Regions from separate parts of the Mesorhizobium sp. M1006 genome, predicted to be linked through region 3. Evidence: predicted binding sites of a transcription regulator. Region 3 holds the regulator's gene; each other region holds the start of a gene.
What was found. The regulator PhoB, encoded in region 3, activates phosphate uptake and scavenging genes when phosphate is short. The targets are predictions, from matches to a motif close to TGTCATNNANCTGTCAT.
Positions count from the first base shown of each region.

Region 1: a site for PhoB is predicted at 2,505-2,521, ahead of NKH60_RS30255 (RNA degradosome polyphosphate kinase). Genes of this name have one in related genera too.
Region 2: a site for PhoB is predicted at 2,560-2,576, ahead of olsB (l-ornithine N(alpha)-acyltransferase). Genes of this name have one in related genera too.
Region 4: a site for PhoB is predicted at 2,908-2,924, ahead of phnC (phosphonate ABC transporter ATP-binding protein). Genes of this name have one in related genera too.

Region 1 covers NZ_JAMYMZ010000056.1:24,295-29,395, forward strand. The annotation lists gene NKH60_RS30235 (metal-sensing transcriptional repressor) at 1-164, opposite strand, end outside; gene NKH60_RS30240 (TIGR02117 family protein) at 263-934, shown strand; gene NKH60_RS30245 (FAD-dependent monooxygenase) at 962-2,179, opposite strand; gene NKH60_RS30250 (zinc-finger domain-containing protein) at 2,199-2,444, opposite strand; gene NKH60_RS30255 (RNA degradosome polyphosphate kinase) at 2,594-4,795, shown strand; gene ppx (exopolyphosphatase) at 4,795-5,101, shown strand, end outside.
Region 2 covers NZ_JAMYMZ010000027.1:19,015-24,115, forward strand. The annotation lists gene NKH60_RS22795 (fatty acid desaturase) at 1-306, opposite strand, end outside; gene NKH60_RS22800 (hypothetical protein) at 433-636, opposite strand; gene grpE (nucleotide exchange factor GrpE) at 873-1,508, shown strand; gene olsB (l-ornithine N(alpha)-acyltransferase) at 1,621-2,496, opposite strand; gene NKH60_RS22815 (PAS domain-containing hybrid sensor histidine kinase/response regulator) at 2,646-4,934, opposite strand; gene acuI (acrylyl-CoA reductase (NADPH)) at 5,023-5,101, opposite strand, start outside.
Region 3 covers NZ_JAMYMZ010000018.1:35,918-41,018, reverse strand. The annotation lists gene pstB (phosphate ABC transporter ATP-binding protein PstB) at 1-755, shown strand, start outside; gene phoU (phosphate signaling complex protein PhoU) at 788-1,495, shown strand; gene phoB (phosphate regulon transcriptional regulator PhoB) at 1,512-2,201, shown strand; gene NKH60_RS18605 (ROK family protein) at 2,211-3,455, opposite strand; gene xylF (D-xylose ABC transporter substrate-binding protein) at 3,741-4,781, shown strand; gene NKH60_RS18595 (sugar ABC transporter permease) at 4,923-5,101, shown strand, end outside.
Region 4 covers NZ_JAMYMZ010000037.1:15,316-20,416, reverse strand. The annotation lists gene NKH60_RS26155 (alpha-D-ribose 1-methylphosphonate 5-phosphate C-P-lyase PhnJ) at 1-465, shown strand, start outside; gene phnK (phosphonate C-P lyase system protein PhnK) at 462-1,238, shown strand; gene phnL (phosphonate C-P lyase system protein PhnL) at 1,449-2,156, shown strand; gene NKH60_RS26140 (DapH/DapD/GlmU-related protein) at 2,153-2,770, shown strand; gene phnC (phosphonate ABC transporter ATP-binding protein) at 3,006-3,854, shown strand; gene phnD (phosphonate ABC transporter substrate-binding protein) at 3,945-4,853, shown strand; gene phnE (phosphonate ABC transporter, permease protein PhnE) at 4,920-5,101, shown strand, end outside.

The sequences.
Region 1 (5,101 bases), on a different contig from region 3:
CGCTTGGCGCTGCTGATGGCCCTTTCGACGGCATGAAGCTGCTGCGCCAGGTCAACGCAAGGGCGATGCGCCTCGATCATCGCCAGCACCGCCGCAAGGTGGCCTTGCGCGCGCTTCAGGCGCTTTATGATGGAAGGATGCGAGGCGTGGAGGTGATCTGACATGCTTGAGCATATCCTCCCGGGGAGGATACGCGTCAAGCTCAGCTGTGCAACGTTCGGAGGGGCTTCACCTTGAGCATTGCTTGTTCTATGCCTTTCCCATGAAGAAGCTTGCCCGTTTTCTTGGCCTGCTGGTCGTTGCAGCAGTCCTTGCGGTGGCGCTGGGCACGCTGCTGCCGCGCCCGCTCTGGCCGGCGGCCGTTGCCGATCCGATCGGCACAAGCCACCGTATCCTGGTGCTGCAAAATCCGATCCACACCGACATCGCCATCCCGGTCGACGACGATGTGCGCCGGCGCTTCCATTTCCTGGTCGATGCCGGCATTCCAGCAGACGTGGCGGAGGTCCGCTACATAGTCTTCGGCTGGGGCGGCCGCGCCTTCTATCTCGAGACGCCGACCTGGTCGGAACTGAAGGCAGTGCCGGTGATGAAGGCGCTGACCGTCGATGCCTCGGTGATGCATGTCGACATTTCAGGCGAAATCGCCGAGCCGCATCCCGACGTCACCGGCTTCGACATCGGCGAGGAGCGGTTTACGGCGCTGCTCGATTACATTGCGGGAAGCTTCCGGCAGGGACCGAGCGGGGCCATGCCGATCGAGAATGCGGCGTATTCCCGTTTCGATCGTTTCTTCGAAGGCAATGGCCGTTTCAACGCGCTGGTCGGCTGCAACACCTGGGCGGCGGCGGCACTGCGCATCGCCGGGCTGCGCACCGGCTGGTGGAACCCGCTGCCGGCATCGCTCGGCCTGTCGATGCGGCTTTACAATTGACCGGGCGACTTAGGACCGCCGAACGTCCTACGCCCGCCAGCCGTAGAGCCAGTCGAGATCGGCGGCGAGTTTTTCGGGCGAGCGCATCGCCAGGAACAGGTTGCGGGCCATCGCCACCGGCCCGGCCGCATGCCAGGCGAGGCGATTGACGGCGCCGCGGCGGGCGACCTGGGCGACGCGCGGCCGCCGCGCCTGTTCCCAGGCGGCAAGCGCCCCCTCAAGATCGGCTGTGGAGGCCGCAATGAAGCCGGCAAGCGTCGCCGCGTCCTCGATCGCCATCGCCGCGCCCTGTGCGGCAAACGGCGTCATCGCGTGCGCCGCATCGCCGATCAGCGCGATGCCTTGCGGCGTCGTCCACCGCCGCTGCTCGACAATGTGGATCGGCCATGCCGTCCACGGCGCCGCCTCGGTCGCCAGGCGAACCAGCGCCGGCGCGGTACCGCGCATGGCGCTGGCGAGGCTGGCGGGGTCGGCATACCCCGACCAGCCTTCGGCGATGCGCTCGCCCTTGGTGAAGGCAGCGAGGTTGAAGGCAGTGCCACGGCTGACCGGATAGGCGACCATATGAAAGCCGGGATAGAGGAATGCGGTAACGCAATCGGGCGCACCGATCGCCCTGAAGGCTTGTCCGGCGAGGGTGTCCGCGGCCACCGTGGCGCGCCAGGCAAGCTCGCCCGAGAATCGGCTTCTGCCGAATTCGGCCGCCTTGCGGGCCAGTTTTTCTCGCACCGACGACCAGACCCCATCGGCGCCGACCAGCAACGATGCTTCGGTTTCGATGGTCGTGCCGGCAATCTCGACTGTTGCGGTGATGCCATTCGGTCTGGTTGCGACGCCGCAGACGCGGGCACCGGTGACAAGCTCGACCTTGGGCCGCTCGGCTATCCGCTGCATCAGCGCTGACTGCAGATCCGCGCGGTGGGCAACGACATAGGGCGCTCCCCAGCGCGTGTCGGCCGCCTGGCCAAGCGGTACGCGCGCCAGCTTGCGCAGCGTGGCGGCATCCTTGAGCACGACTGCCTCCGGCCGCACCGCCGTCGCCAGCAGCCGATCGAGTACGCCGAGCTGCCGTAGGATGCGCGTCGCGTTGGGCGAAAGCTGGATACCGGCGCCGGCAGCCTCGAGGTGCTGCGCCTGTTCGAACAGTTTTACCCGATAGCCGCGCTCGGCGAAGGCCAGTGCCGCGGTCAGCCCGGCGACGCCCGCCCCGGCGATGACCACCTGCCGGGACTGCGTTTCCTGCATCAGGCTTGTCGCGGAAGAATCAGGCGGCCTGGTCGATATAGAGGCAGCCCGGCGGCTGCGTTTCCAATGCCTTCAGTTTCGGCGAATAGCGATAGAGCGTCGAGCAATAGGGGCAGACCTTTTCATTGTCGTCGCCCATGTCGAGAAATACATGCGGATGGTCGAAAGGCGGATTGGCGCCGGTGCACATGAATTCCTTGACGCCGATGTCGATTGCCGGGTAGCCCGCATCGTTCTGGAAATGGGGAATGGAACCGCCTGCCATCGTCGTCTCCTGATCTCGTCGATTGCATCTGGATCATAACCCGTCTCTTTGCAAGATCGATGAAATGAAACTGTCGCAAAAGCCTGTCAGAGGATAAGTTAAGCCGGTTAAGGCTGTGCTCGTCGAACGGTGTGGGAAGAGCGGGAACCATGAACGAACTGAAGCCGGTGCAGAACGAATTCATCACCGTCGAGGCGGCGAGCCCCGAAGGCGGCAATCCCGATCGCTTCGTCAATCGCGAGTTTTCCTGGCTGCAATTCAACCGGCGCGTGCTCGAGGAATCGCTGAACGCCAATCACCCGCTGCTCGAGCGCGTTCGCTTCCTGTCGATATCGGCCGCCAACCTCGACGAGTTCTTCATGGTCCGCGTCGCTGGTCTTGCCGGCCAGGTGCGCGAAGGCATCGTGCTGAAGAGCCCGGATGGGCGCACTCCCGAGCAGCAGCTCGAACAATTGCTGCGCGAGGTCGAGCGCCTGCAGGAGGACCAGCAGAACAGCCTTTCGGCGCTGATGCTGCTGCTCGACAAACAAGGCATCGAAAGCATCACCCGCGATGGCCTGACCAAGGACGAGAAGACCTGGCTCGAGGACCATTTCCAGGAGCAGGTATTTCCGGTCCTGACGCCGCTGTCGATCGACCCGGCGCATCCGTTTCCGTTCATTCCCAATCTCGGTTTCTCGATGGCGCTGCAATTGCGCCATCGCAAGAACGGCGAGGAAATGAGCGCGCTTCTGCGCCTGCCGGTGGCACTGAGGCGCTTCATCCGTTTGCCGGATCGCAAGCATCATGTCCGCTTCATTCCACTCGAAGAGGCGGTCAGTCTCTATATCGGCAAGCTGTTCCCCGGCTATGAGGTCAAGGGCTCCGGCACGTTCCGTATCATCCGCGACAGCGATATCGAGGTCGAGGAAGAATCAGAGGATCTGGTGCGGCTGTTCGAGACGGCGCTGAAGCGGCGGCGCCGCGGCTCGGTTATCCGGATCGAATTCGACCGGCTGATGCCGGCCGAATTGCGCGATTTCGTCGCCGGCGAGCTCGGCGTCTCGGCAAGCCGGATCAGCGTGCTCACCGGTCCGCTGGCGCTCAGCCAGATCTCGGAGATCGTCGCCGTCGCCCGCGACGATCTGAAATTCACCCCCTACAATCCCCGCTTTCCCGAGCGCATCCGCGAGCATGGCGGCGATTGTTTTGCGGCGATCCGCGAGAAGGACATCATCGTCCACCATCCTTACGAATCTTTCGACGTGGTGGTGCAGTTCCTGCGCCAGGCAATGGCCGACCCGGAAGTGGTGGCGATCAAGCAGACGCTCTACCGCACCTCCAACGACAGCCCGATCGTACGCGCTCTGGTCGACGCCGCCGAGGCCGGCAAGTCGGTGACGGCGCTGGTCGAGCTCAAGGCGCGCTTCGACGAGGAGGCCAACATCCGCTGGGCCCGCGACCTCGAGCGCGCCGGCGTCCAGGTCGTCTTCGGCTTTCTCGAACTGAAGACCCATGCGAAGATGTCGCTGGTGGTGCGGCGCGAGGATGGCAGGCTGCGCAATTACGTGCATCTGGGCACCGGCAACTACCACCCGGTCACGGCACGCATCTACACCGACCTGTCCTTCTTCACCACCGATCCGACGATCGCGCGCGATGTCGCCCAATTGTTCAACTTCATCACCGGCTATGCCGAGCCGGCCGAGCAGATGCGGCTGGCCATCTCGCCGTTTACGCTGCGCGACCGCATCCTCCAGCACATTTCGGATGAGATCAGCCACGCGCTGGAGGGCAGGCCGGCCCGCATCTGGATGAAGATGAACGCCTTGGTCGACCCGATCGTCATCGATGCGCTCTACGATGCCAGCCGCGCCGGCGTCGAGATCGATCTCGTCGTGCGCGGCATCTGCTGCCTGAGACCGCAGGTGCCCGGCCTATCCGAGAACATTAGGGTGAAGTCGATCGTCGGCCGTTTCCTCGAGCACAGCCGCATCTATTGCTTCGGCAACGGCCACGGCCTGCCCTCGGACGGGGCGATCGTCTATATCTCCTCGGCCGATCTGATGCCGCGCAATCTCGACCGCCGCGTCGAGACCATGGTGCCGATCACCAATCCAACTGTGCATGAGCAGGTGCTCGGCCAGATCATGCTCGGCAACATCATGGACAACCAGCAAAGTTTCGACGTATTGGCTGACGGAACCTCCCGGCGCGTTGTGCTGGAGGAGGGCGAGGAACCGTTCAACGCGCAGGAATATTTCATGACCAATCCGAGCCTGTCCGGACGGGGCGATGCGTTGAAGTCGCATGCGCCCAAGCGCATCGCGCAGTTCAAGCGCCGCAAGAAACAGAACGCAGCGACGGGCTGATGATTTCAGCGTCCCAGGGCCGGCTTCAGGACCGCCGACCGCTGTCCATCATCGATATCGGATCGAACTCGATCCGTCTTGTCATCTATGAAGGACTGGCGCGCTCGCCGACCTTGCTGTTCAACGAAAAGATGCTGGCCGGCCTCGGCCGCGGCATCGTTTCGACCGGAAAGCTCGATCCCGAGGCGGTGACGCGCTCGATGGAAGAGTTCCGCCGCTTCCGCGCGCTCTCCGACCAGGCCGGCGCCGAGCGCATGTATGTGCTGGCGACCGCCGCCGCTCGCGAGGCCGTCAACGGCCCCGACT
Region 2 (5,101 bases), on a different contig from region 3:
CACGCCAAGCACGCGGCCGATCCAGTCGTCGGCATAGCGGTTGGCAAAGAAGGAGCCGTGGCCGCAATCGTGCTGGATCATGAAGATACGCACCAGAAAGCCGGCTGCCGGAAGGATCAGGACCAGACCCCACCAATGGCCATAGGCATAAGCGGCCGAGGACAGTGCCCACAGCGTGGCGAAGGGGATGAGGGTGATGGCGAGTTCGACGGCGCTGCGACGCCTGTCGGGCTTTTTATAGCGCGACAGGATCTTCAACCAGGCGCGCTTGCTGTTTGCCACAGCTTCGGGGGAAATCATGTTCATCATGAAACATAGGCGGAGCGGCGCGCTGCCGCAAGGCGGAGATCACGCAAAGTTACTGCGGGTAAATGTCGCGCGATGGCGAGGAATTGCGGCCGCAATCGCAGGTCGCGTTGCTGGCGACGGTGTCTACCGACGGCGCCCGCCTGCGACCACCTTGGCTTCGACGCCGTCCAGGCGGTCGAGCAATTCCTTCAGACGGTCGGGAATATCGGACTCCGTGCGGAAGGCCGGTAAGGTGCGCAGAAAGCGCTTGGTCGCCTCGGTGCCGAGCTGGCGCCGGATATCGGCGGCGAGCCCGTCGCGTTTTTCGCCATTCCTGCGGGGCATCATCCAAAATCCTGTGTCGGCTTCGAAACTCTTCCAAGGGAGGAATGGTTCCCGCATTGTAGTGTCCCGGCAAGCAAAGCCGTCGGGTACGGTAAAGTTTGAATTAAAATCGAAAGGTCTGCGCCGTCCGCCATCAAGCAGCGACAGCGGCTGCAGTATCGCTTGCCCCTTGATTTTTGGCCGCTAAACCTCGATATCGGGCGCAAATCCACACCATTCGAAAATGACGGGAAACGGCGATGAGCGACCAGGCAAAAGACGAACGCGCGCCCGATGAAGCCGAGAAGACCGAGGCTGCCGCGGAGCCAAGGGAAGGTGGCGTCGACGGCGACTATGAGGCGCTTGTGCGGCTTCTGAAGGAAAACGAAGAGCTGAAGGATCGCGCGCTGCGCGTCGCGGCCGACATGGAGAATTTGCGCCGCCGTACCGCGCGGGACGTCCACGATGCGCGCGCCTATGCGGTTGCCAATTTTGCCCGCGACATGCTTTCGGTGTCGGACAATCTGCGCCGTGCGCTGGATGCCATCCCCGAGGAGGCCAAGGCGTCGGGCGATGCCGGCTTCAAGACGCTGATCGACGGCGTCGAGATCACCGAGCGCGCCATGCTGTCGGCGCTGGAACGCCACGGCGTGAAGAAGCTTGAGCCCGAGGGCGAGAAATTCGATCCGAATTTCCACCAGGCGATGTTCGAGGTGCCCAATCCCGACGTACCGGCCAACACAGTCGTGCAGGTCGTGCAGCCCGGCTATTCGATCGGCGAGCGTGTTCTGCGGCCGGCCATGGTCGGCGTCGCCAAGGGCGGCCCCAAGCATGTGGCGAGCGAAGCGCCGGTGGAGCCGGGGCCGGTCAACGAGCAGGCTGAGAAGGATGCGTAAGTTAGGGGAGTAGGGGAACAGGGCAGTACGGGAGTAGGGAATAGCGCTACGTCGGGCAAAGTAGAGCAATTGCCTACTCGCGCCCTTGCCTTCTCTCCGCCTACTCCCCTATTCAGGCCGCAAACCGCTGCGCTTCTCCGCCATAATAATTGACGTAGCGGGCACCGATCTCCTTGACCGGCATCACCACGAACACGTCGACCGTCGAGAATTCACGGTCGATGACGCAACCGTCGCCGATGCGCGCGCCGACGCGCAGATAGCCCTTGACCAGCGGCGGCATCGCGGCGATCGCCGCCTTGGTATTGACGGCCTCGATCGGCATCAGATCCATCGAACAATAGCGCCCGGCGACGGCACGCACGTCCCATGATGAATTCGTCCGGCAGTGGTGGGCAAGGTAGGTCAGCGCCTCTGCATGTGCCGCCGGCACGGTGCCGTGGAACGACGCGCAGCCGGTCATCACGCCAATGCCGTAATGGTTGATATAGGCCCAGATGCCTTGCCACAGCGCCTCGATGGTGCGCTTCGAGCGGTATTCGGGCAGAACACAGGAGCGGCCGAGCTCGAGGAAGCGCTGGCCAGGATGCCGCGCGATCAGCTTGGTCAGTTCGAATTCGCCTTCGGAATAGAAGCCGCCGGCGGCCGCGGCAATCTCCTGCCGCAGCAGGCGGTAGGTGCCGACGATGCGGCGATGCTCGGGGCCGGAAAGCGAAGTATCGAAGACCAGGAGATGATCGCAGAGGGGATCGAAGCGATCGGCATCGCGGCGGTCCTGCATCTGGAACAGGTCCTTCCTGGCACCAAGCTCGTCGTAGAACACCCGGTAGCGCACTTCCTGCGCGGCAGCGATCTCGGCCTCGTTGCGGGCGAGCCGCACTTCGAGATTGCCGATGCGGCCGAGCGATGCGCCTTTTATGACGGCATCGGCGTTCCGGCCGACGAGCAAAGGCCCGCTGGCGTTCGGCCGAGCATCACATTCCGGCATGACTGTATGCACGAGTGATTCTCCTTCGAGCCATCCCTCTTGGCACGGGGATACGGTGTAGGTGCAACAGGATTGTGACAGTACCGTGATACGGCTCTGCGGGCAATACTTCGTCGGCTGGGCAATCTATCAACCGTCGATGTTGTGCCTCAGGCGGCCGCTTGCCCTTCGACCGCATGAACCAGGGCATCGGGGTCGAGCGGCTTGGTGACGAAGCCGCTGGCACCGTGAGCGAGCACGGCGTGGCGGGTCTTTTCCTGGCTGTCGGCCGACAGCACCATGATCGGCACCGGCGGCACCGCGGTCTCCTCCTCATGGCGGCGGATGGCGGCGATGGCGTCCAGGCCGTCCATGACAGGCATATGCAAGTCCATCAGCACCACGTCGTAACGGTGCTTGTGGCCGGTGCTGATGACCGCCTCGACGGCGGCCTTGCCGTTGCCGACCACTTTCACGCGATGCCCGGCCTTCAGCAGCGTAGCGCGGGCCAGCATGGCGTTGATGTCGTTGTCCTCGGCGATCAGCACCGACAGGCCCTGCTGGCGGGCGCCAATGGCTTGCCCCGCCTGCGCGCCGCGCCTTTGCAGTTGCGGCTCGGCGACGACCGGCGCGTGGCTGGTCAAAAGCACGCGCAGCAATGTCTCGCCGCGCACCGGCCTCGCAAGGAAGGTGGCGTAACCATTGGCACGGAACTCGCCAAGCATGCCACGGTCGGTCGGTGCGATCAGCGTCACTGCCTCGCAATCGGCAAATCCGCTCTGGCGCAGGCGCCTGAGCAGCCTGCCGTCGCTTTGCTCCATGGCAGCATCGATCAGCAGCACGTCGCAGCTCTCGGCGAAAGGGGTGGCCTGGGCGGCGGCGGTGGCCAGATCGACCGTGCCGCCATTGCCGCGAATGGTGCGGGCGAGGGCTTCGGCCTCGACCAGGTTCTTCGACACGATCACCGCATGCCGGCCCGACAGCGCGTCCTGGCGGATCTGCGGCGCCTCGACGGCGGAAATAGCGGGAATCTCGAAGACGAATTCGGACCCCTGGCCAAGCCGGCTCGACACAGAGATAGTGCCGCCCATGGCGGTCACCAGGCGCTTGGAAATGGCGAGACCGAGGCCGGCACCGCCATGCGCACGGGTCGAGGTGCCGTCAGCCTGTTCGAAGTCCTCGAATATGCGCTCCATGTCCTGCTCGCGCAGACCGGGGCCGGTGTCGGTGATGGTGAAGCGGATGCGGTCGGTGGTTTCGGTGCGGACGCGGGCGATGCTTGCCAGGACGCCGCCGCTGTCGGTGAACTTGACGGCGTTGCCGATGAGATTGAGCAGCACCTGCCTGACCCTGCCGGGGTCGGCGGTGATCAGCTGCGGCACGTCGGGTTCGACATGACAGCCGAGGCCGATATCCTTGGCAAAAGCCCGCGCCGCCAAAAGCTCGATGACATTGTCGGCGATCTCGCGCACCGACATCGGCTGCGGTTCGGGATCGAAGCGGCCGGCCTCGATCTTGGAGTAGTCGAGCAGGTCCTCGATCAGCGCCAGCAGCGCGCTGGCCGAGGTCGAGATGGCGCCGACATAGGTCCGCTGCTCGGGCGAAAGGCTGGTGTCGGCGAGAAGCCGGGCCATGCCCATGATGCCGTTCATCGGCGTGCGGATCTCGTGGCTGACGGTGGCGAGGAAGCGCGATTTGGCCTGGCTCGCATATTCGGCCCGCTCGCGGGCGGTGATCAGCGAGGATTCGGCGCGCTTGCGAGCGGTGATGTCGCGGGCGATGGCGCGATGCGAAACGGCGCCGCTGTCCTTGTCGCGCACCGACAGCTCGATCCAAGAGAACCAGCGTGGGCCGTCCGGCGTGCGAATGGCGACGTCGGTGGAACTCAGGCATTCATGGTCGGAAAACGCGGCGTCGGGGACGATGCCGACATCGATGCCTAGTTCGGCCAGGGACTTGCCGGCAAGCTCGCGCTGGTCGGTTTCGACAAGGTCGGCGAAAACCTTGTTGGCGTAGACAATGTGGCCGTCGCGGTCACGATGGACGACGAGATCGCCGAGTGCATCGATCAGCCCGCGAAAGCGCTCCTCGCTCTCCTGCATCTCCCACATGCGGTCGGCCAGCGTCTCGATTTCGGCGCGGCTGCGGGCGGTCGTGGCATCGAGCAGGGCCACCGCGCGGCGCTCGGTGCGCCTGTTGCGCAGATGCATGGCGAGCCCGGCGATGGCTGTCGCCAAAAGGCCGATAGTGATGAAGATCGGCGCCCCGGTCAGATGCGAAAAGCCTGCCAGCACGACAATGGCGACGAGCGTCAGGAAGGGCAGGCCTTCGCGGTTGGAGGCCGGCAGTTCCGGCGCCAGCGGTGGCGCGGCGACAAGCTGCCGTCCTGGCGCCGCGGGGGCCGTCCCGTCGGCCCGTTCGGCTGGTTCCGCCTCTCTGATGCCGGGTTCCGCAATCATACGGAAATCCTGTCAGACAGAGCTTATCGAAGGTTGTGGTTGATCGCTCGAATTTTACCGGTCGCGCTCTTTTTTTTCCCTTGGGGGCTCACATATCCACCACCACGCGGCCGCGGATCTTACCCTCGACGATGTCATGCGCGGCGCCGATGATGCCGTCGAAGCCG
Region 3 (5,101 bases):
AGAAGACGAAGATCGAGGTCAAGAACCTCAACTTCTACTACGGCCAGAGCAAGGCGCTGAAGGACATCAGCCTGTCGCTGCCCGAGCGCAGCGTCACGGCCTTCATCGGCCCTTCGGGCTGCGGGAAATCGACGCTGCTGCGTGTGTTCAACCGCATCTATGAGCTCTACCCAAAACAGACGGCCGAGGGCCAGGTGCTGCTCGACGGCAAGAACATTCTCGACCGGTCGCAGGATCTCAACCTCCTCAGGACCAAGATCGGCATGGTGTTCCAGAAGCCGACGCCGTTCCCGATGTCGATCTACGAGAACATCGCCTTCGGCGTCAGGCTCTACGAGAACCTCGGCAAGTCCGAGATGGACGGCCGCGTCGAACAGGCGTTGAAGCGCGCCGCGCTGTGGAGCGAGGTCAAGGACAAGCTCAACGCCAGCGGCTTGAGCCTGTCCGGCGGCCAGCAGCAGCGGCTCTGTATCGCCCGCACCGTGGCGGTGAAGCCGGAAGTCATTCTGCTCGACGAACCGGCTTCGGCGCTCGACCCGCTGTCGACTGCCAAGATCGAGGAACTGATCGACGAATTGCAAGCCGACTACACGATCGTCATCGTCACCCACAACATGCAGCAGGCGGCGCGCGTGTCGCGCCAGACGGCGTTCATGTATCTGGGTGAACTGGTCGAGTTCGACCGGACCGAGAAGATATTCACGTCGCCCCGCGAGAAGCGCACGCAGGACTACATCACTGGCCGCTTCGGCTGAGCCGTTCCGATCATGCATATGAGGACAGGACCATGGGCGAACACACAGTCGCTTCTTTCGACGAGGATCTCGAGCAGATCAGCAAGCTGATCCGCGACATGGCCGACCTCGCCGGTTCGATGGTCGGCGGGGCAACCAAGGCGCTGTTGAATTCCGACAACGTGCTGGCGCAACGCGTCGTTTCCGACGACGCCATCATGGATGCGCGTCAACGCGAACTGGACGACCGCGCCATCACCCTGATCGCCAAACGCCAGCCGATGGCCCACGATCTTCGCCATGTGGTCGGAGCGATCCGCATGGCGGGCGACCTCGAACGCATCGGCGACCTTGCCAAGAATATCGCCAAGCGCGTGAGTGCGGTCGGCCTCAGCGCCACGCCGCGGGACCTGTCGCATTCCATCGACGCGATGGCGCAGCTGGTTCTCATCCAGGTGCAGGGTGTCATCGAGGAATATGCTGCAGGCGATGCGGCCGCGTTGGCCAAGCTTCGTGCCGCCGACGAGCGCATCGACGTTAAATACACGTCCGTGTTCCGCGAGCTGTTGACCTACATGATGGAAGATCCGCGCAACATCACCGCTTGCACGCACCTGCTGTTCTGCGCCAAGAATCTGGAGCGGATCGGCGACCATGTCACCAACATCGCCGAAAATGCGTATTATGTGCTGACCGGCGAGCAATTGCCGGTCAATCGTCCGAAGCAGGACGAAACGACAATGTCCGCACCGGTGACATGATGGGGGTGCCCAGCCGATGATCGCACCACGCATAATGGTGGTGGAGGACGAGGAGCCGTTGGGTGTGCTGCTCCGCTACAATCTCGAATCCGAAGGCTACCAGGTCGAGGTGGTGACACGCGGCGACGAAGCCGAGATCCGTTTGCAGGAGAATGTGCCCGACCTTTTGGTGCTCGACTGGATGATACCAGCGGTTTCCGGCATCGAGCTCTGTCGTCGGTTGCGGGTGCGCCCCGAAACCGAGCGGCTGCCGATCATCATGCTGACCGCGCGCGGCGAGGAGAGCGACCGGGTGCGCGGTCTTTCGACCGGCGCCGACGACTATCTGGTCAAGCCGTTTTCGACACCGGAATTCATGGCCAGGGTCAAGGCGCTGCTGCGGCGCGCCAAGCCGGAAGTGCTGTCCAGCGTGCTGAAGGTCGGCGACATCGTGCTCGATCGCGAATCGCACAGGGTCTATCGCAAGAAGAGCGAAATCAGGCTCGGGCCGACCGAATTCCGGCTGCTCGAGTTCATGATGCGGCATCCGGGCCGTGTCTTCTCGCGCAGCCAGTTACTCGATAATGTCTGGGGGGAGACAATCTACATCGACGAACGCACCGTCGACGTGCATGTCGGGCGGCTGCGCAAAGCCGTCAACAACGGCCGGATGCCGGATGTCATCCGCACCATCCGCGGCGCCGGCTATGCGATCAGGGAAGATTGACCCGCCTGGTCAGGCTACGTTCTTTCTGACGCTGGGCCTCATTTGCGCGCCCGGCGCGAAAATCTCCTGGTCGACGAAGCTTAACGCCCGCATCGCGCAGCCTTCGCGGATCAGAGGCAATTCGTTCGGCTCTGTATCGAAGGAGATCGAGCCTGAATGCTGGCCGCCGGCGGTCTGGGCGATTGCCTTCCGCAAGGCCGGCTCGATCAGATCGAAGGCGGCGGCACTGGCGCCGACCATCGCGACCGGTGCCGGATCGATCAGCGCGAACAGCGAGCCGAGACCGAAACCCAGCGCTTCGCCGGCCTTGCGGTAGGCCTCGCGTTCCGGCCCATCTTTCTCGCGCGCCCGGGCCGCCAGTGCGCGCATGTCGGCGTCGCTGACGTCGGCGACCGGTTCGCTGTCTTCGCTCATCTGCCTGGCGTTGCGCCAGATGGCGTAGTTGCCGGCATACGCCTCGATGCAGCCGCGCCGCCCGCAACGGCAGAGCGCGCCGCCCGGACGATGGATCATGTGGCCAAATTCGCCGCCCGAGGAATGCGTCCCGGTGAACAGTTCGCCCTTCAGCACCAGCCCCATGCCGATGCCATGCGAAAGCAGGATGGCGATGAAGTCATCGCGATAGCGATCCGGATTGCGCCAGCGCAAAGCCACCGCCATCATGTTGCAGTCGTTCTCCACCGTTGCCGGGATGCCGAATTCGTCCTCCAGCATGTCGGCAAAGGCGATGTCGGTCTGCGGCGTGATCGGCGACCACAGCATGGCGCGTGCAGGGGAGTCGGTAATGCCCTGAATCGCCAGGGCGATGCGGGCGACACTGCGGACGTCAAGATCTGGATCCTGCAGCCGGCGCCGGACGATGGCCATGCATTCACGGATCAGCTCGTCGCGCGGCATAGTCAGCGTGTCCAGCCGGCGCTGTTCCTCGGCGACCACCTGTCCCGTGTAGTCGATAATGGCGGCCGAAAGGAAATTCAGCGACAACACCACGGTCAGCACCGCCGCCGCTTCCGGGTTGAGGGCGAGGCCGACTTGCGGACGACCGCGTTTCAACGAAACGGGCTCACTTGGCTTGCTCTCGGCGAGGATGCCTTCCCGTATCAGGTCGGAAGAAATCGCCGATATGGTCGAATGACTGAGGCCGGTGGTAGCTGCGATCTCAGTACGCGATGGCTGGCCGGCCCGGCGCACCGCCGAGATCACCATCGCCCGGTTGCGCCGGCGCAAATCGTCATGGCGGATTCCGACCGACATTGTTTTGCTTTCCTCCCGGTTGCCGCGGCCGCTCATGAACCGGAAGCCGTCGGTAATGTCCGACAAATAGTGTCGGATGAGGCAAATAGTGTCAGATGCAGGTGGCGCTGTCATCGTTTATTCCGACGCTCGAAAAAACTCGCAGAGTCATCAAAATCCATCAGAATCGATGTTGACAGCAGCCGGAGATCGGACCAGTATTTTTTCGAGGCTCGAAAAAATTAGAGCTTCTAAGCTGGTCTTTGAGCCAATTGGTCACGCCGTACGCGGCGCAGGGAGGATATGATGAAGAAATTCACGACCGCCATTCTGGCGAGTGTCGCCATGACGCTGGCGCTGGCGTCGGTGGCGCAGGCTAAAGACAAGGTCATCGGCGTTTCCTGGTCGAACTTCCAGGAAGAGCGCTGGAAGACCGACGAGGCCGCAATGAAGGCGGCCATCGAGGCCGCAGGCGACAAGTATATTTCCGCCGACGCACAGTCCAACCCCGGCAAGCAGCTCACCGACGTCGAGAGCCTGATCTCGCAGGGCGCCAACGCACTGATCATCCTGGCGCAGGACGCCTCGGCCATCGGGCCGGCCGTGCAAAAGGCGCTGGACGAAGGTATTCCGGTTGTCGGCTACGACCGGCTGATCGAGAACAAGGACGTCTTTTACCTGACCTTCGACAACAAGGAAGTCGGCCGCATGCAGGCCCGGGAAGTCTTCAAGGTGAAGCCGGAAGGCAACTATGTCTTCATCAAGGGTTCGGGTTCCGATCCGAATGCCGATTTCCTGTTTGCCGGTTCGATGGAGGTGCTGAAGGCGGCAATAGACAGCGGCAAGATCAAGAATGTCGGCGAGGCCTATACCGACGGCTGGCTGCCGGCCAACGCTCAGAAGAACATGGAACAGTTCCTGACCGCCAACGACAACAAGGTCGATGCCGTGGTCGCGGCCAATGACGGCACTGCCGGCGGCGTCGTCGCCGCGCTGACAGCGCAAGGGCTGGCCGGATCGGTTCCGGTTTCGGGCCAGGACGGCGACCACGCCGCGCTGAACCGCATCGCGCTCGGCACACAGACCGTGTCGGTGTGGAAGGATGCGCGCGAGCTCGGCAAGAATGCCGCCGAGATCGCCTCGCAGCTGGCCGACGGCAAGCAGATGACCGACATTGCCGGCGTGAAGGATTTCACCACGCCCGGCGGCAATACCGTCAAGTCGCTGTTCCTGACCCCGGTCGCCATCACCAAGGACAACCTCAACGTCGTCATCGACGCCGGCTGGATCAAGAAAGAAGAGGTCTGCGCCGGCGTGACGGCTGGCACTGTTGCAGTCTGCAACTGAGCCGACGTTTCCGAGAAGTCCGAACGCCGCGGCCGCTCGCCGCGGCGTTTTTCAACAAGAGTTGTTTTTCCGCTTCCGGCGGATAACTTCTAGGCTGCTTCCGGCATCCGCGGCAGACGGCAACCCGGCGGGAGAAACATCATGACCGACACGACGTCCAACACGCCGGTCGACAGCACGGCAGACCGGGCACGGGAATCCGAGCTCGGCATCGTTGCCCGATTTCTCAAGGCAACCGAACTCGACACGCGCATGCTCGGCATGGTCGGCGCGCTGCTGGTCATCTGGGTCGGCCTGCATGTCATTTCCAGCGTACGGCT
Region 4 (5,101 bases), on a different contig from region 3:
GCGCTGGAGGAATACGGTCTGATGCATGTAAAACTCTACGAAGACATCGCCAGGCATGGCCGCATCGCCACCACCTACGCCTACCCGGTCAAGGTTGAGGGCCGCTATGTGATGGATCCCTCGCCGACGCCGAAATTCGACAATCCGAAGATGCACCGTTCGCCGGCTTTGCAATTGTTCGGCGCCGGCCGCGAAAAGCGCATCTACGCGCTGCCGCCCTTCACCGATGTGGTCAGCCTCGATTTCGAGGACCATCCGTTCGAGGTGCAGACCTTCGACCAGCCCTGCGCGCTGTGCGCGGCCGAGAACGTCTATCTCGACGAGGTCATCCTCGACGACCATGGCGGCCACATGTTCGTCTGCTCCGATACCGATCATTGCGAGAGGCGGCGCGCGGAAGGCCACTGCGGCCATCTCGCGCCCGAGACCCATCTTGCCCCAGGAAAAACGGAGCCGGCGCAATGACAGACGAACCGCTGCTGCGCGTTTCGGCGCTGTCCAAATTCTACGGCTCGCGCGTCGGCTGCGAGAACGTCACATTCGACCTCTGGTCGGGCGAAGTGCTGGCGGTGGTCGGCGAATCCGGTTCCGGCAAGACGACTTTGCTCAACTGCCTGTCAACTCGACTGCTGCCCAGCTCCGGCACCGCCAGCTACCGGATGCGCGGCGGCCAGTTTCGCGAACTTTACCGCATGAGCGAGGCCGAGCGCCGCTTCCTGATGCGCACCGATTGGGGTTTTGTCCATCAGAACCCGGCCGACGGGCTGCGCATGACGGTGTCGGCCGGCGCCAATGTCGGCGAGCGGCTGATGGCGGTCGGCGACCGCCACTATGGAAAAATCCGCGCCACCGCGGTCGACTGGTTGTCGCGTGTCGAGATCGACGAAGACCGCATCGACGACGAGCCGCGCGCCTTTTCCGGAGGCATGCGCCAGCGCCTGCAGATCGCCCGCAACCTCGTCACCGGGCCGCGGCTGGTGTTCATGGACGAGCCAACCGGCGGCCTCGACGTCTCGGTGCAGGCGCGCCTGCTCGATCTGTTGCGCGGCCTGGTCACCGATCTCGGCCTGGCGGCCATCGTCGTCACCCACGACCTTGCAGTGGCACGTCTGCTGTCGCAGCGCATGATGGTGATGAAGGACGGCCGCGTCGTCGAAAGCGGCCTCACCGACCGCGTCCTCGACGATCCGCGCGCGCCTTATACCCAGTTGCTTGTCTCCTCGATTCTGCAGGTGTGACGATGATTGCTCCGGCGTACCCCCCTCTGGCCTGCCGGCCATCTCCCCCTCAAGGGGGGAGATCAGCAGCTTTTATGTCCCGCCCGTTCTGCGACACAGGAGAATGGCGAAACCGAATGCGACAGCCAATCTCCCCCCTGAGGGGGAGATGGCCGGCAGGCCAGAGGGGGGTGTTGGCCCGCAGACGAATGACGATTGGAGAACGCTCTGATGGCAACCCCGCTCGTTGTCTCCGATGTCGCGAAGAGCTTCACCATGCATCTGCGCGACGGCATCAAACTGCCGGTGGTCGCCGGTGTCTCGTTCGCGATCAGGGCCGGCGAATGCGCCGTGCTCGGCGGCCCGTCCGGCGCCGGCAAGAGCTCGATCCTGAAAATGCTCTACGGAAATTATGCCGCCGATGAAGGCCAGATCATCGTCCAGCACGAGGGCGGGCTCATCGATCTCGCCTCGGCCAGCCCGCGCACCGTGCTTGCCGTGCGCCGGCTTACCATCGGCTATGTCAGCCAGTTCCTGCGCACCGTGCCGCGTGTCTCTGCGCTCGATGTCGTGGCCGAACCGCTGGTCGAGCGCGGCGAGGAGCGCGAGGTCGCGCACGGCAAGGCACGTGCCTTGCTGGCGCAGCTCAACCTGCCGGAAAAGCTCTGGGCGCTGCCGCCGGCGACGTTCTCCGGCGGTGAACAGCAGCGCGTCAACATCGCGCGCGGCTTCATCACCGAGCACCCGATCCTGCTGCTCGACGAGCCGACCGCTTCGCTCGACGCCAGGAACCGCGACGTGGTGATTTCCCTGATCGCCGCCAAGAAGGCGGCGGGCGTCGCTTTGCTCGGCATCTTCCACGACCACGACGTGCGTGAGGCGGTGGCCGACCGTATCATCGACGTGACCGCCTTCGCCGCCGGAAAAATTGCCGCATGACAAGGAAACTGTCGGAGGCGCCGGTGATCCACGAGACGGCGCAAGTCGAGAACTCGACGCTTGGCCGCTGGACCGAGATCACCGAGCGCTGCCGGGTTTCCGAAAGCACGCTCGGCGACTATTCCTACATGATGCAGGACTGCGGCGTCTGGTGCGCAACGATCGGCAAATTCGCCAACATCGCCGCAAGCGTGCGCATCAACGCTACCAACCATCCGACCTGGCGGCCGACGCTGCACCATTTCACCTATCGCGCCTCGGATTATTGGGACGACGCCGAGCACGAGAGCGAATTCTTCGCCAAGCGCCGCGCCAAACGCGTCACCATCGGCCACGACACCTGGCTCGGCCACGGCTCGACCATCCTGCCCGGCGTCATCGTCGGCGATGGCGCGGCGGTCGGTGCCGGTGCGGTGGTGTCGAAGGACGTCGCGCCCTACACCATCGTCGCCGGCGTACCGGCCAAGCCGATCCGCGAACGCTTCGACCGCCGCACCGCGGAACGCTACCAGGCGCTCGCCTGGTGGGACTGGGATCATGCAAGGCTGCGCGCCGCGCTCGACGATTTTCGGGAGCTGTCGGCGGAGGCGTTTCTGGAGAAATATGGCGGCTAAGGGATCGTGAATGGTGAACGGTGAATGTGAATGGGGGCAGCGGACAGGTTTCGAGACTCAGGGAAGCCGTTCTTATCACCATTCACCATTCGAGCTTCTCGCGCCGAGTTGATCCCGCCCCGCTCCAGGCTGTGGGCAGTAACAAAACTGACATCGTTCCGACACCGCAGGTTCATGCGGCTGCGCTAGCCAGGGTTAACAGACCTTCAATTGCGATTGGACTGGAGCCTGCACCATGTCAGCTACGCTCGAAATCCGCGGCGTCACCCGCCGGTTCGGCAAGAACACCGCCGTCAGCAATGTTCACATCGCGATTCCGCAGGGCCAGATGGTCGGCATCATCGGCCGTTCAGGCGCCGGCAAATCAACGCTTCTGCGCATGATCAACCGCCTCATCGATCCCAGCCAGGGATCCATCCTGTTCAACGGCGTCGAGGTCTCCGGGTTGCGCGGCTCGCCGCTCCGGCGATGGCAGCGCGACTGCGCCATGATCTTCCAGCAGTTCAATCTCGTGCCGCGCCTCGATGTGCTGACCAATGTGCTGCTCGGCCGGCTCAACCACCGCTCGACGCTGTCCAACCTATTTGGCATGTTCTCCCGCGGTGAATGCGCCGAGGCGGTTGCAGCCCTCGAGCGCCTCGACATCGCCCGCACCGCCCTGCAGCCGGCCGGCACGCTTTCCGGCGGCCAGCAGCAGCGCGTTGCGATTGCGCGCGCCATGATGCAGCAGCCGAAGGTGTTGCTGGCGGATGAGCCGATTGCCTCGCTCGATCCGCTCAACGCCAAGGTGGTGATGGATTCGCTGCAGGACATCAATTTGCGCGAGGGCATCACCGTCATCACAAATCTGCATACGCTGGATACGGCCCGCACCTACTGCAACCGCATCATCGGCATGGCCGCCGGCAAGGTCGTCTTCGACGGCTCGCCCGAAGCCCTCAACCGCGAGGCCGTGCGCATGGTCTACGGCACCGACAGCAATGGCGGCGAAATCTCCGAGGCCATCACCTCCACCAGTGTCGCCATCAAACAGAAAATCGCTGCATCCGCCGGACCGCTCGAGCCCGCATTCCCGGGATATTGAGAACGGCCTGATCGCCCGCCCGCGTCAAAGGCACCTGTCAAAAAATTCTAACGCTACCGGCGCGAGGCCGGGACCAACAGGAGAGAGATAATGTTCAGGAAGATGGTTTTTGGCGCCGTTTCATTGCTCGCCATCGCGGCAAGCGCCGCTCACGCCCAGGATATCAAGGAATTCCGCATCGGCATCCTTGGCGGTGAAAACGAAGCGGACCGGCTGCGCAACTTTCAGTGCCTCGCCGATCACCTGAAGTCCGAATTCGGCTTCGAGAAGGTCTCGCTGTTCCCGGCCGCCGACTATGACGGCGTTATCCAGGGCCTGCTCGGCGGCACGCTCGATTTCGCAGAGCTTGGCGCGTCGGGCTATGCCAGCGTCTACCTCAAGGATCCGAACGCCGTGACCCCGATCCTCACCACCCAGCAGACCGACAGCGCGACCGGCTATTATTCGATCGGCCTTGCGCTGAAGTCGTCCGGCATCACCGACATCAAGTCGGCCAAGGGCAAGAAGCTCGGCTATGCCGACCCGGATTCGACCTCCGGCTACCTGATCCCGCTGACCCAGATCCCGAAGGACACCGGCGCTTCGAACGAAACCTTCTTCGCCTCGACCCAGTTCAATGGCGGCCACGAGAACAACCTTCTCGCGGTTCGCGACGGCAAGGTCGATGTTGCGGTTGACGACTCCTCGGGCATCGGCGACTTCAAGAACGGCTACACCTCCGGCACCTTCCACAAGGAAGTCGCCAAGGGCGCCGTGGACCCCAACGATTTCGTTGAAGTCTGGCGCTCCGGCTTGATCCCGAACGGCCCGCTGGTCGTGCGCACCGCACTCGGCGGCGACATGAGCGCCAAGCTCGCCAACTTCTTCACCAGCCTGCCGGCCAAGGACAAGCCTTGCTTCGAGGCCATCGAAGGCGGCGATTTCACCGGCTACGTTCCGGTGAAGCCGGACTTCTACAGCGTCATCGTCGAAGCCCGCAAAGCCGCGATCGGCGGCTGACGACAATTGCGGAAAGGGCGGCGTCCTTCAGCGCCGCCCTTTTTGCGTGTCCGCTCGTGACCCCGTATGACCTTCGCCGCTACAATTCGTTCAGACGCGGTCCGGCAGGCAGCAGACGCCTGGCGACGCCAGACGTCCTTGCGCCGGTTCTACACGGCGCTCGGCATCGGCTCACTGCTTGTCGCCATGTGCACAGCCATGTGGTTCGCCGACGAGGCCAATGCCGGACATTTCTTCGATCGGCTGCC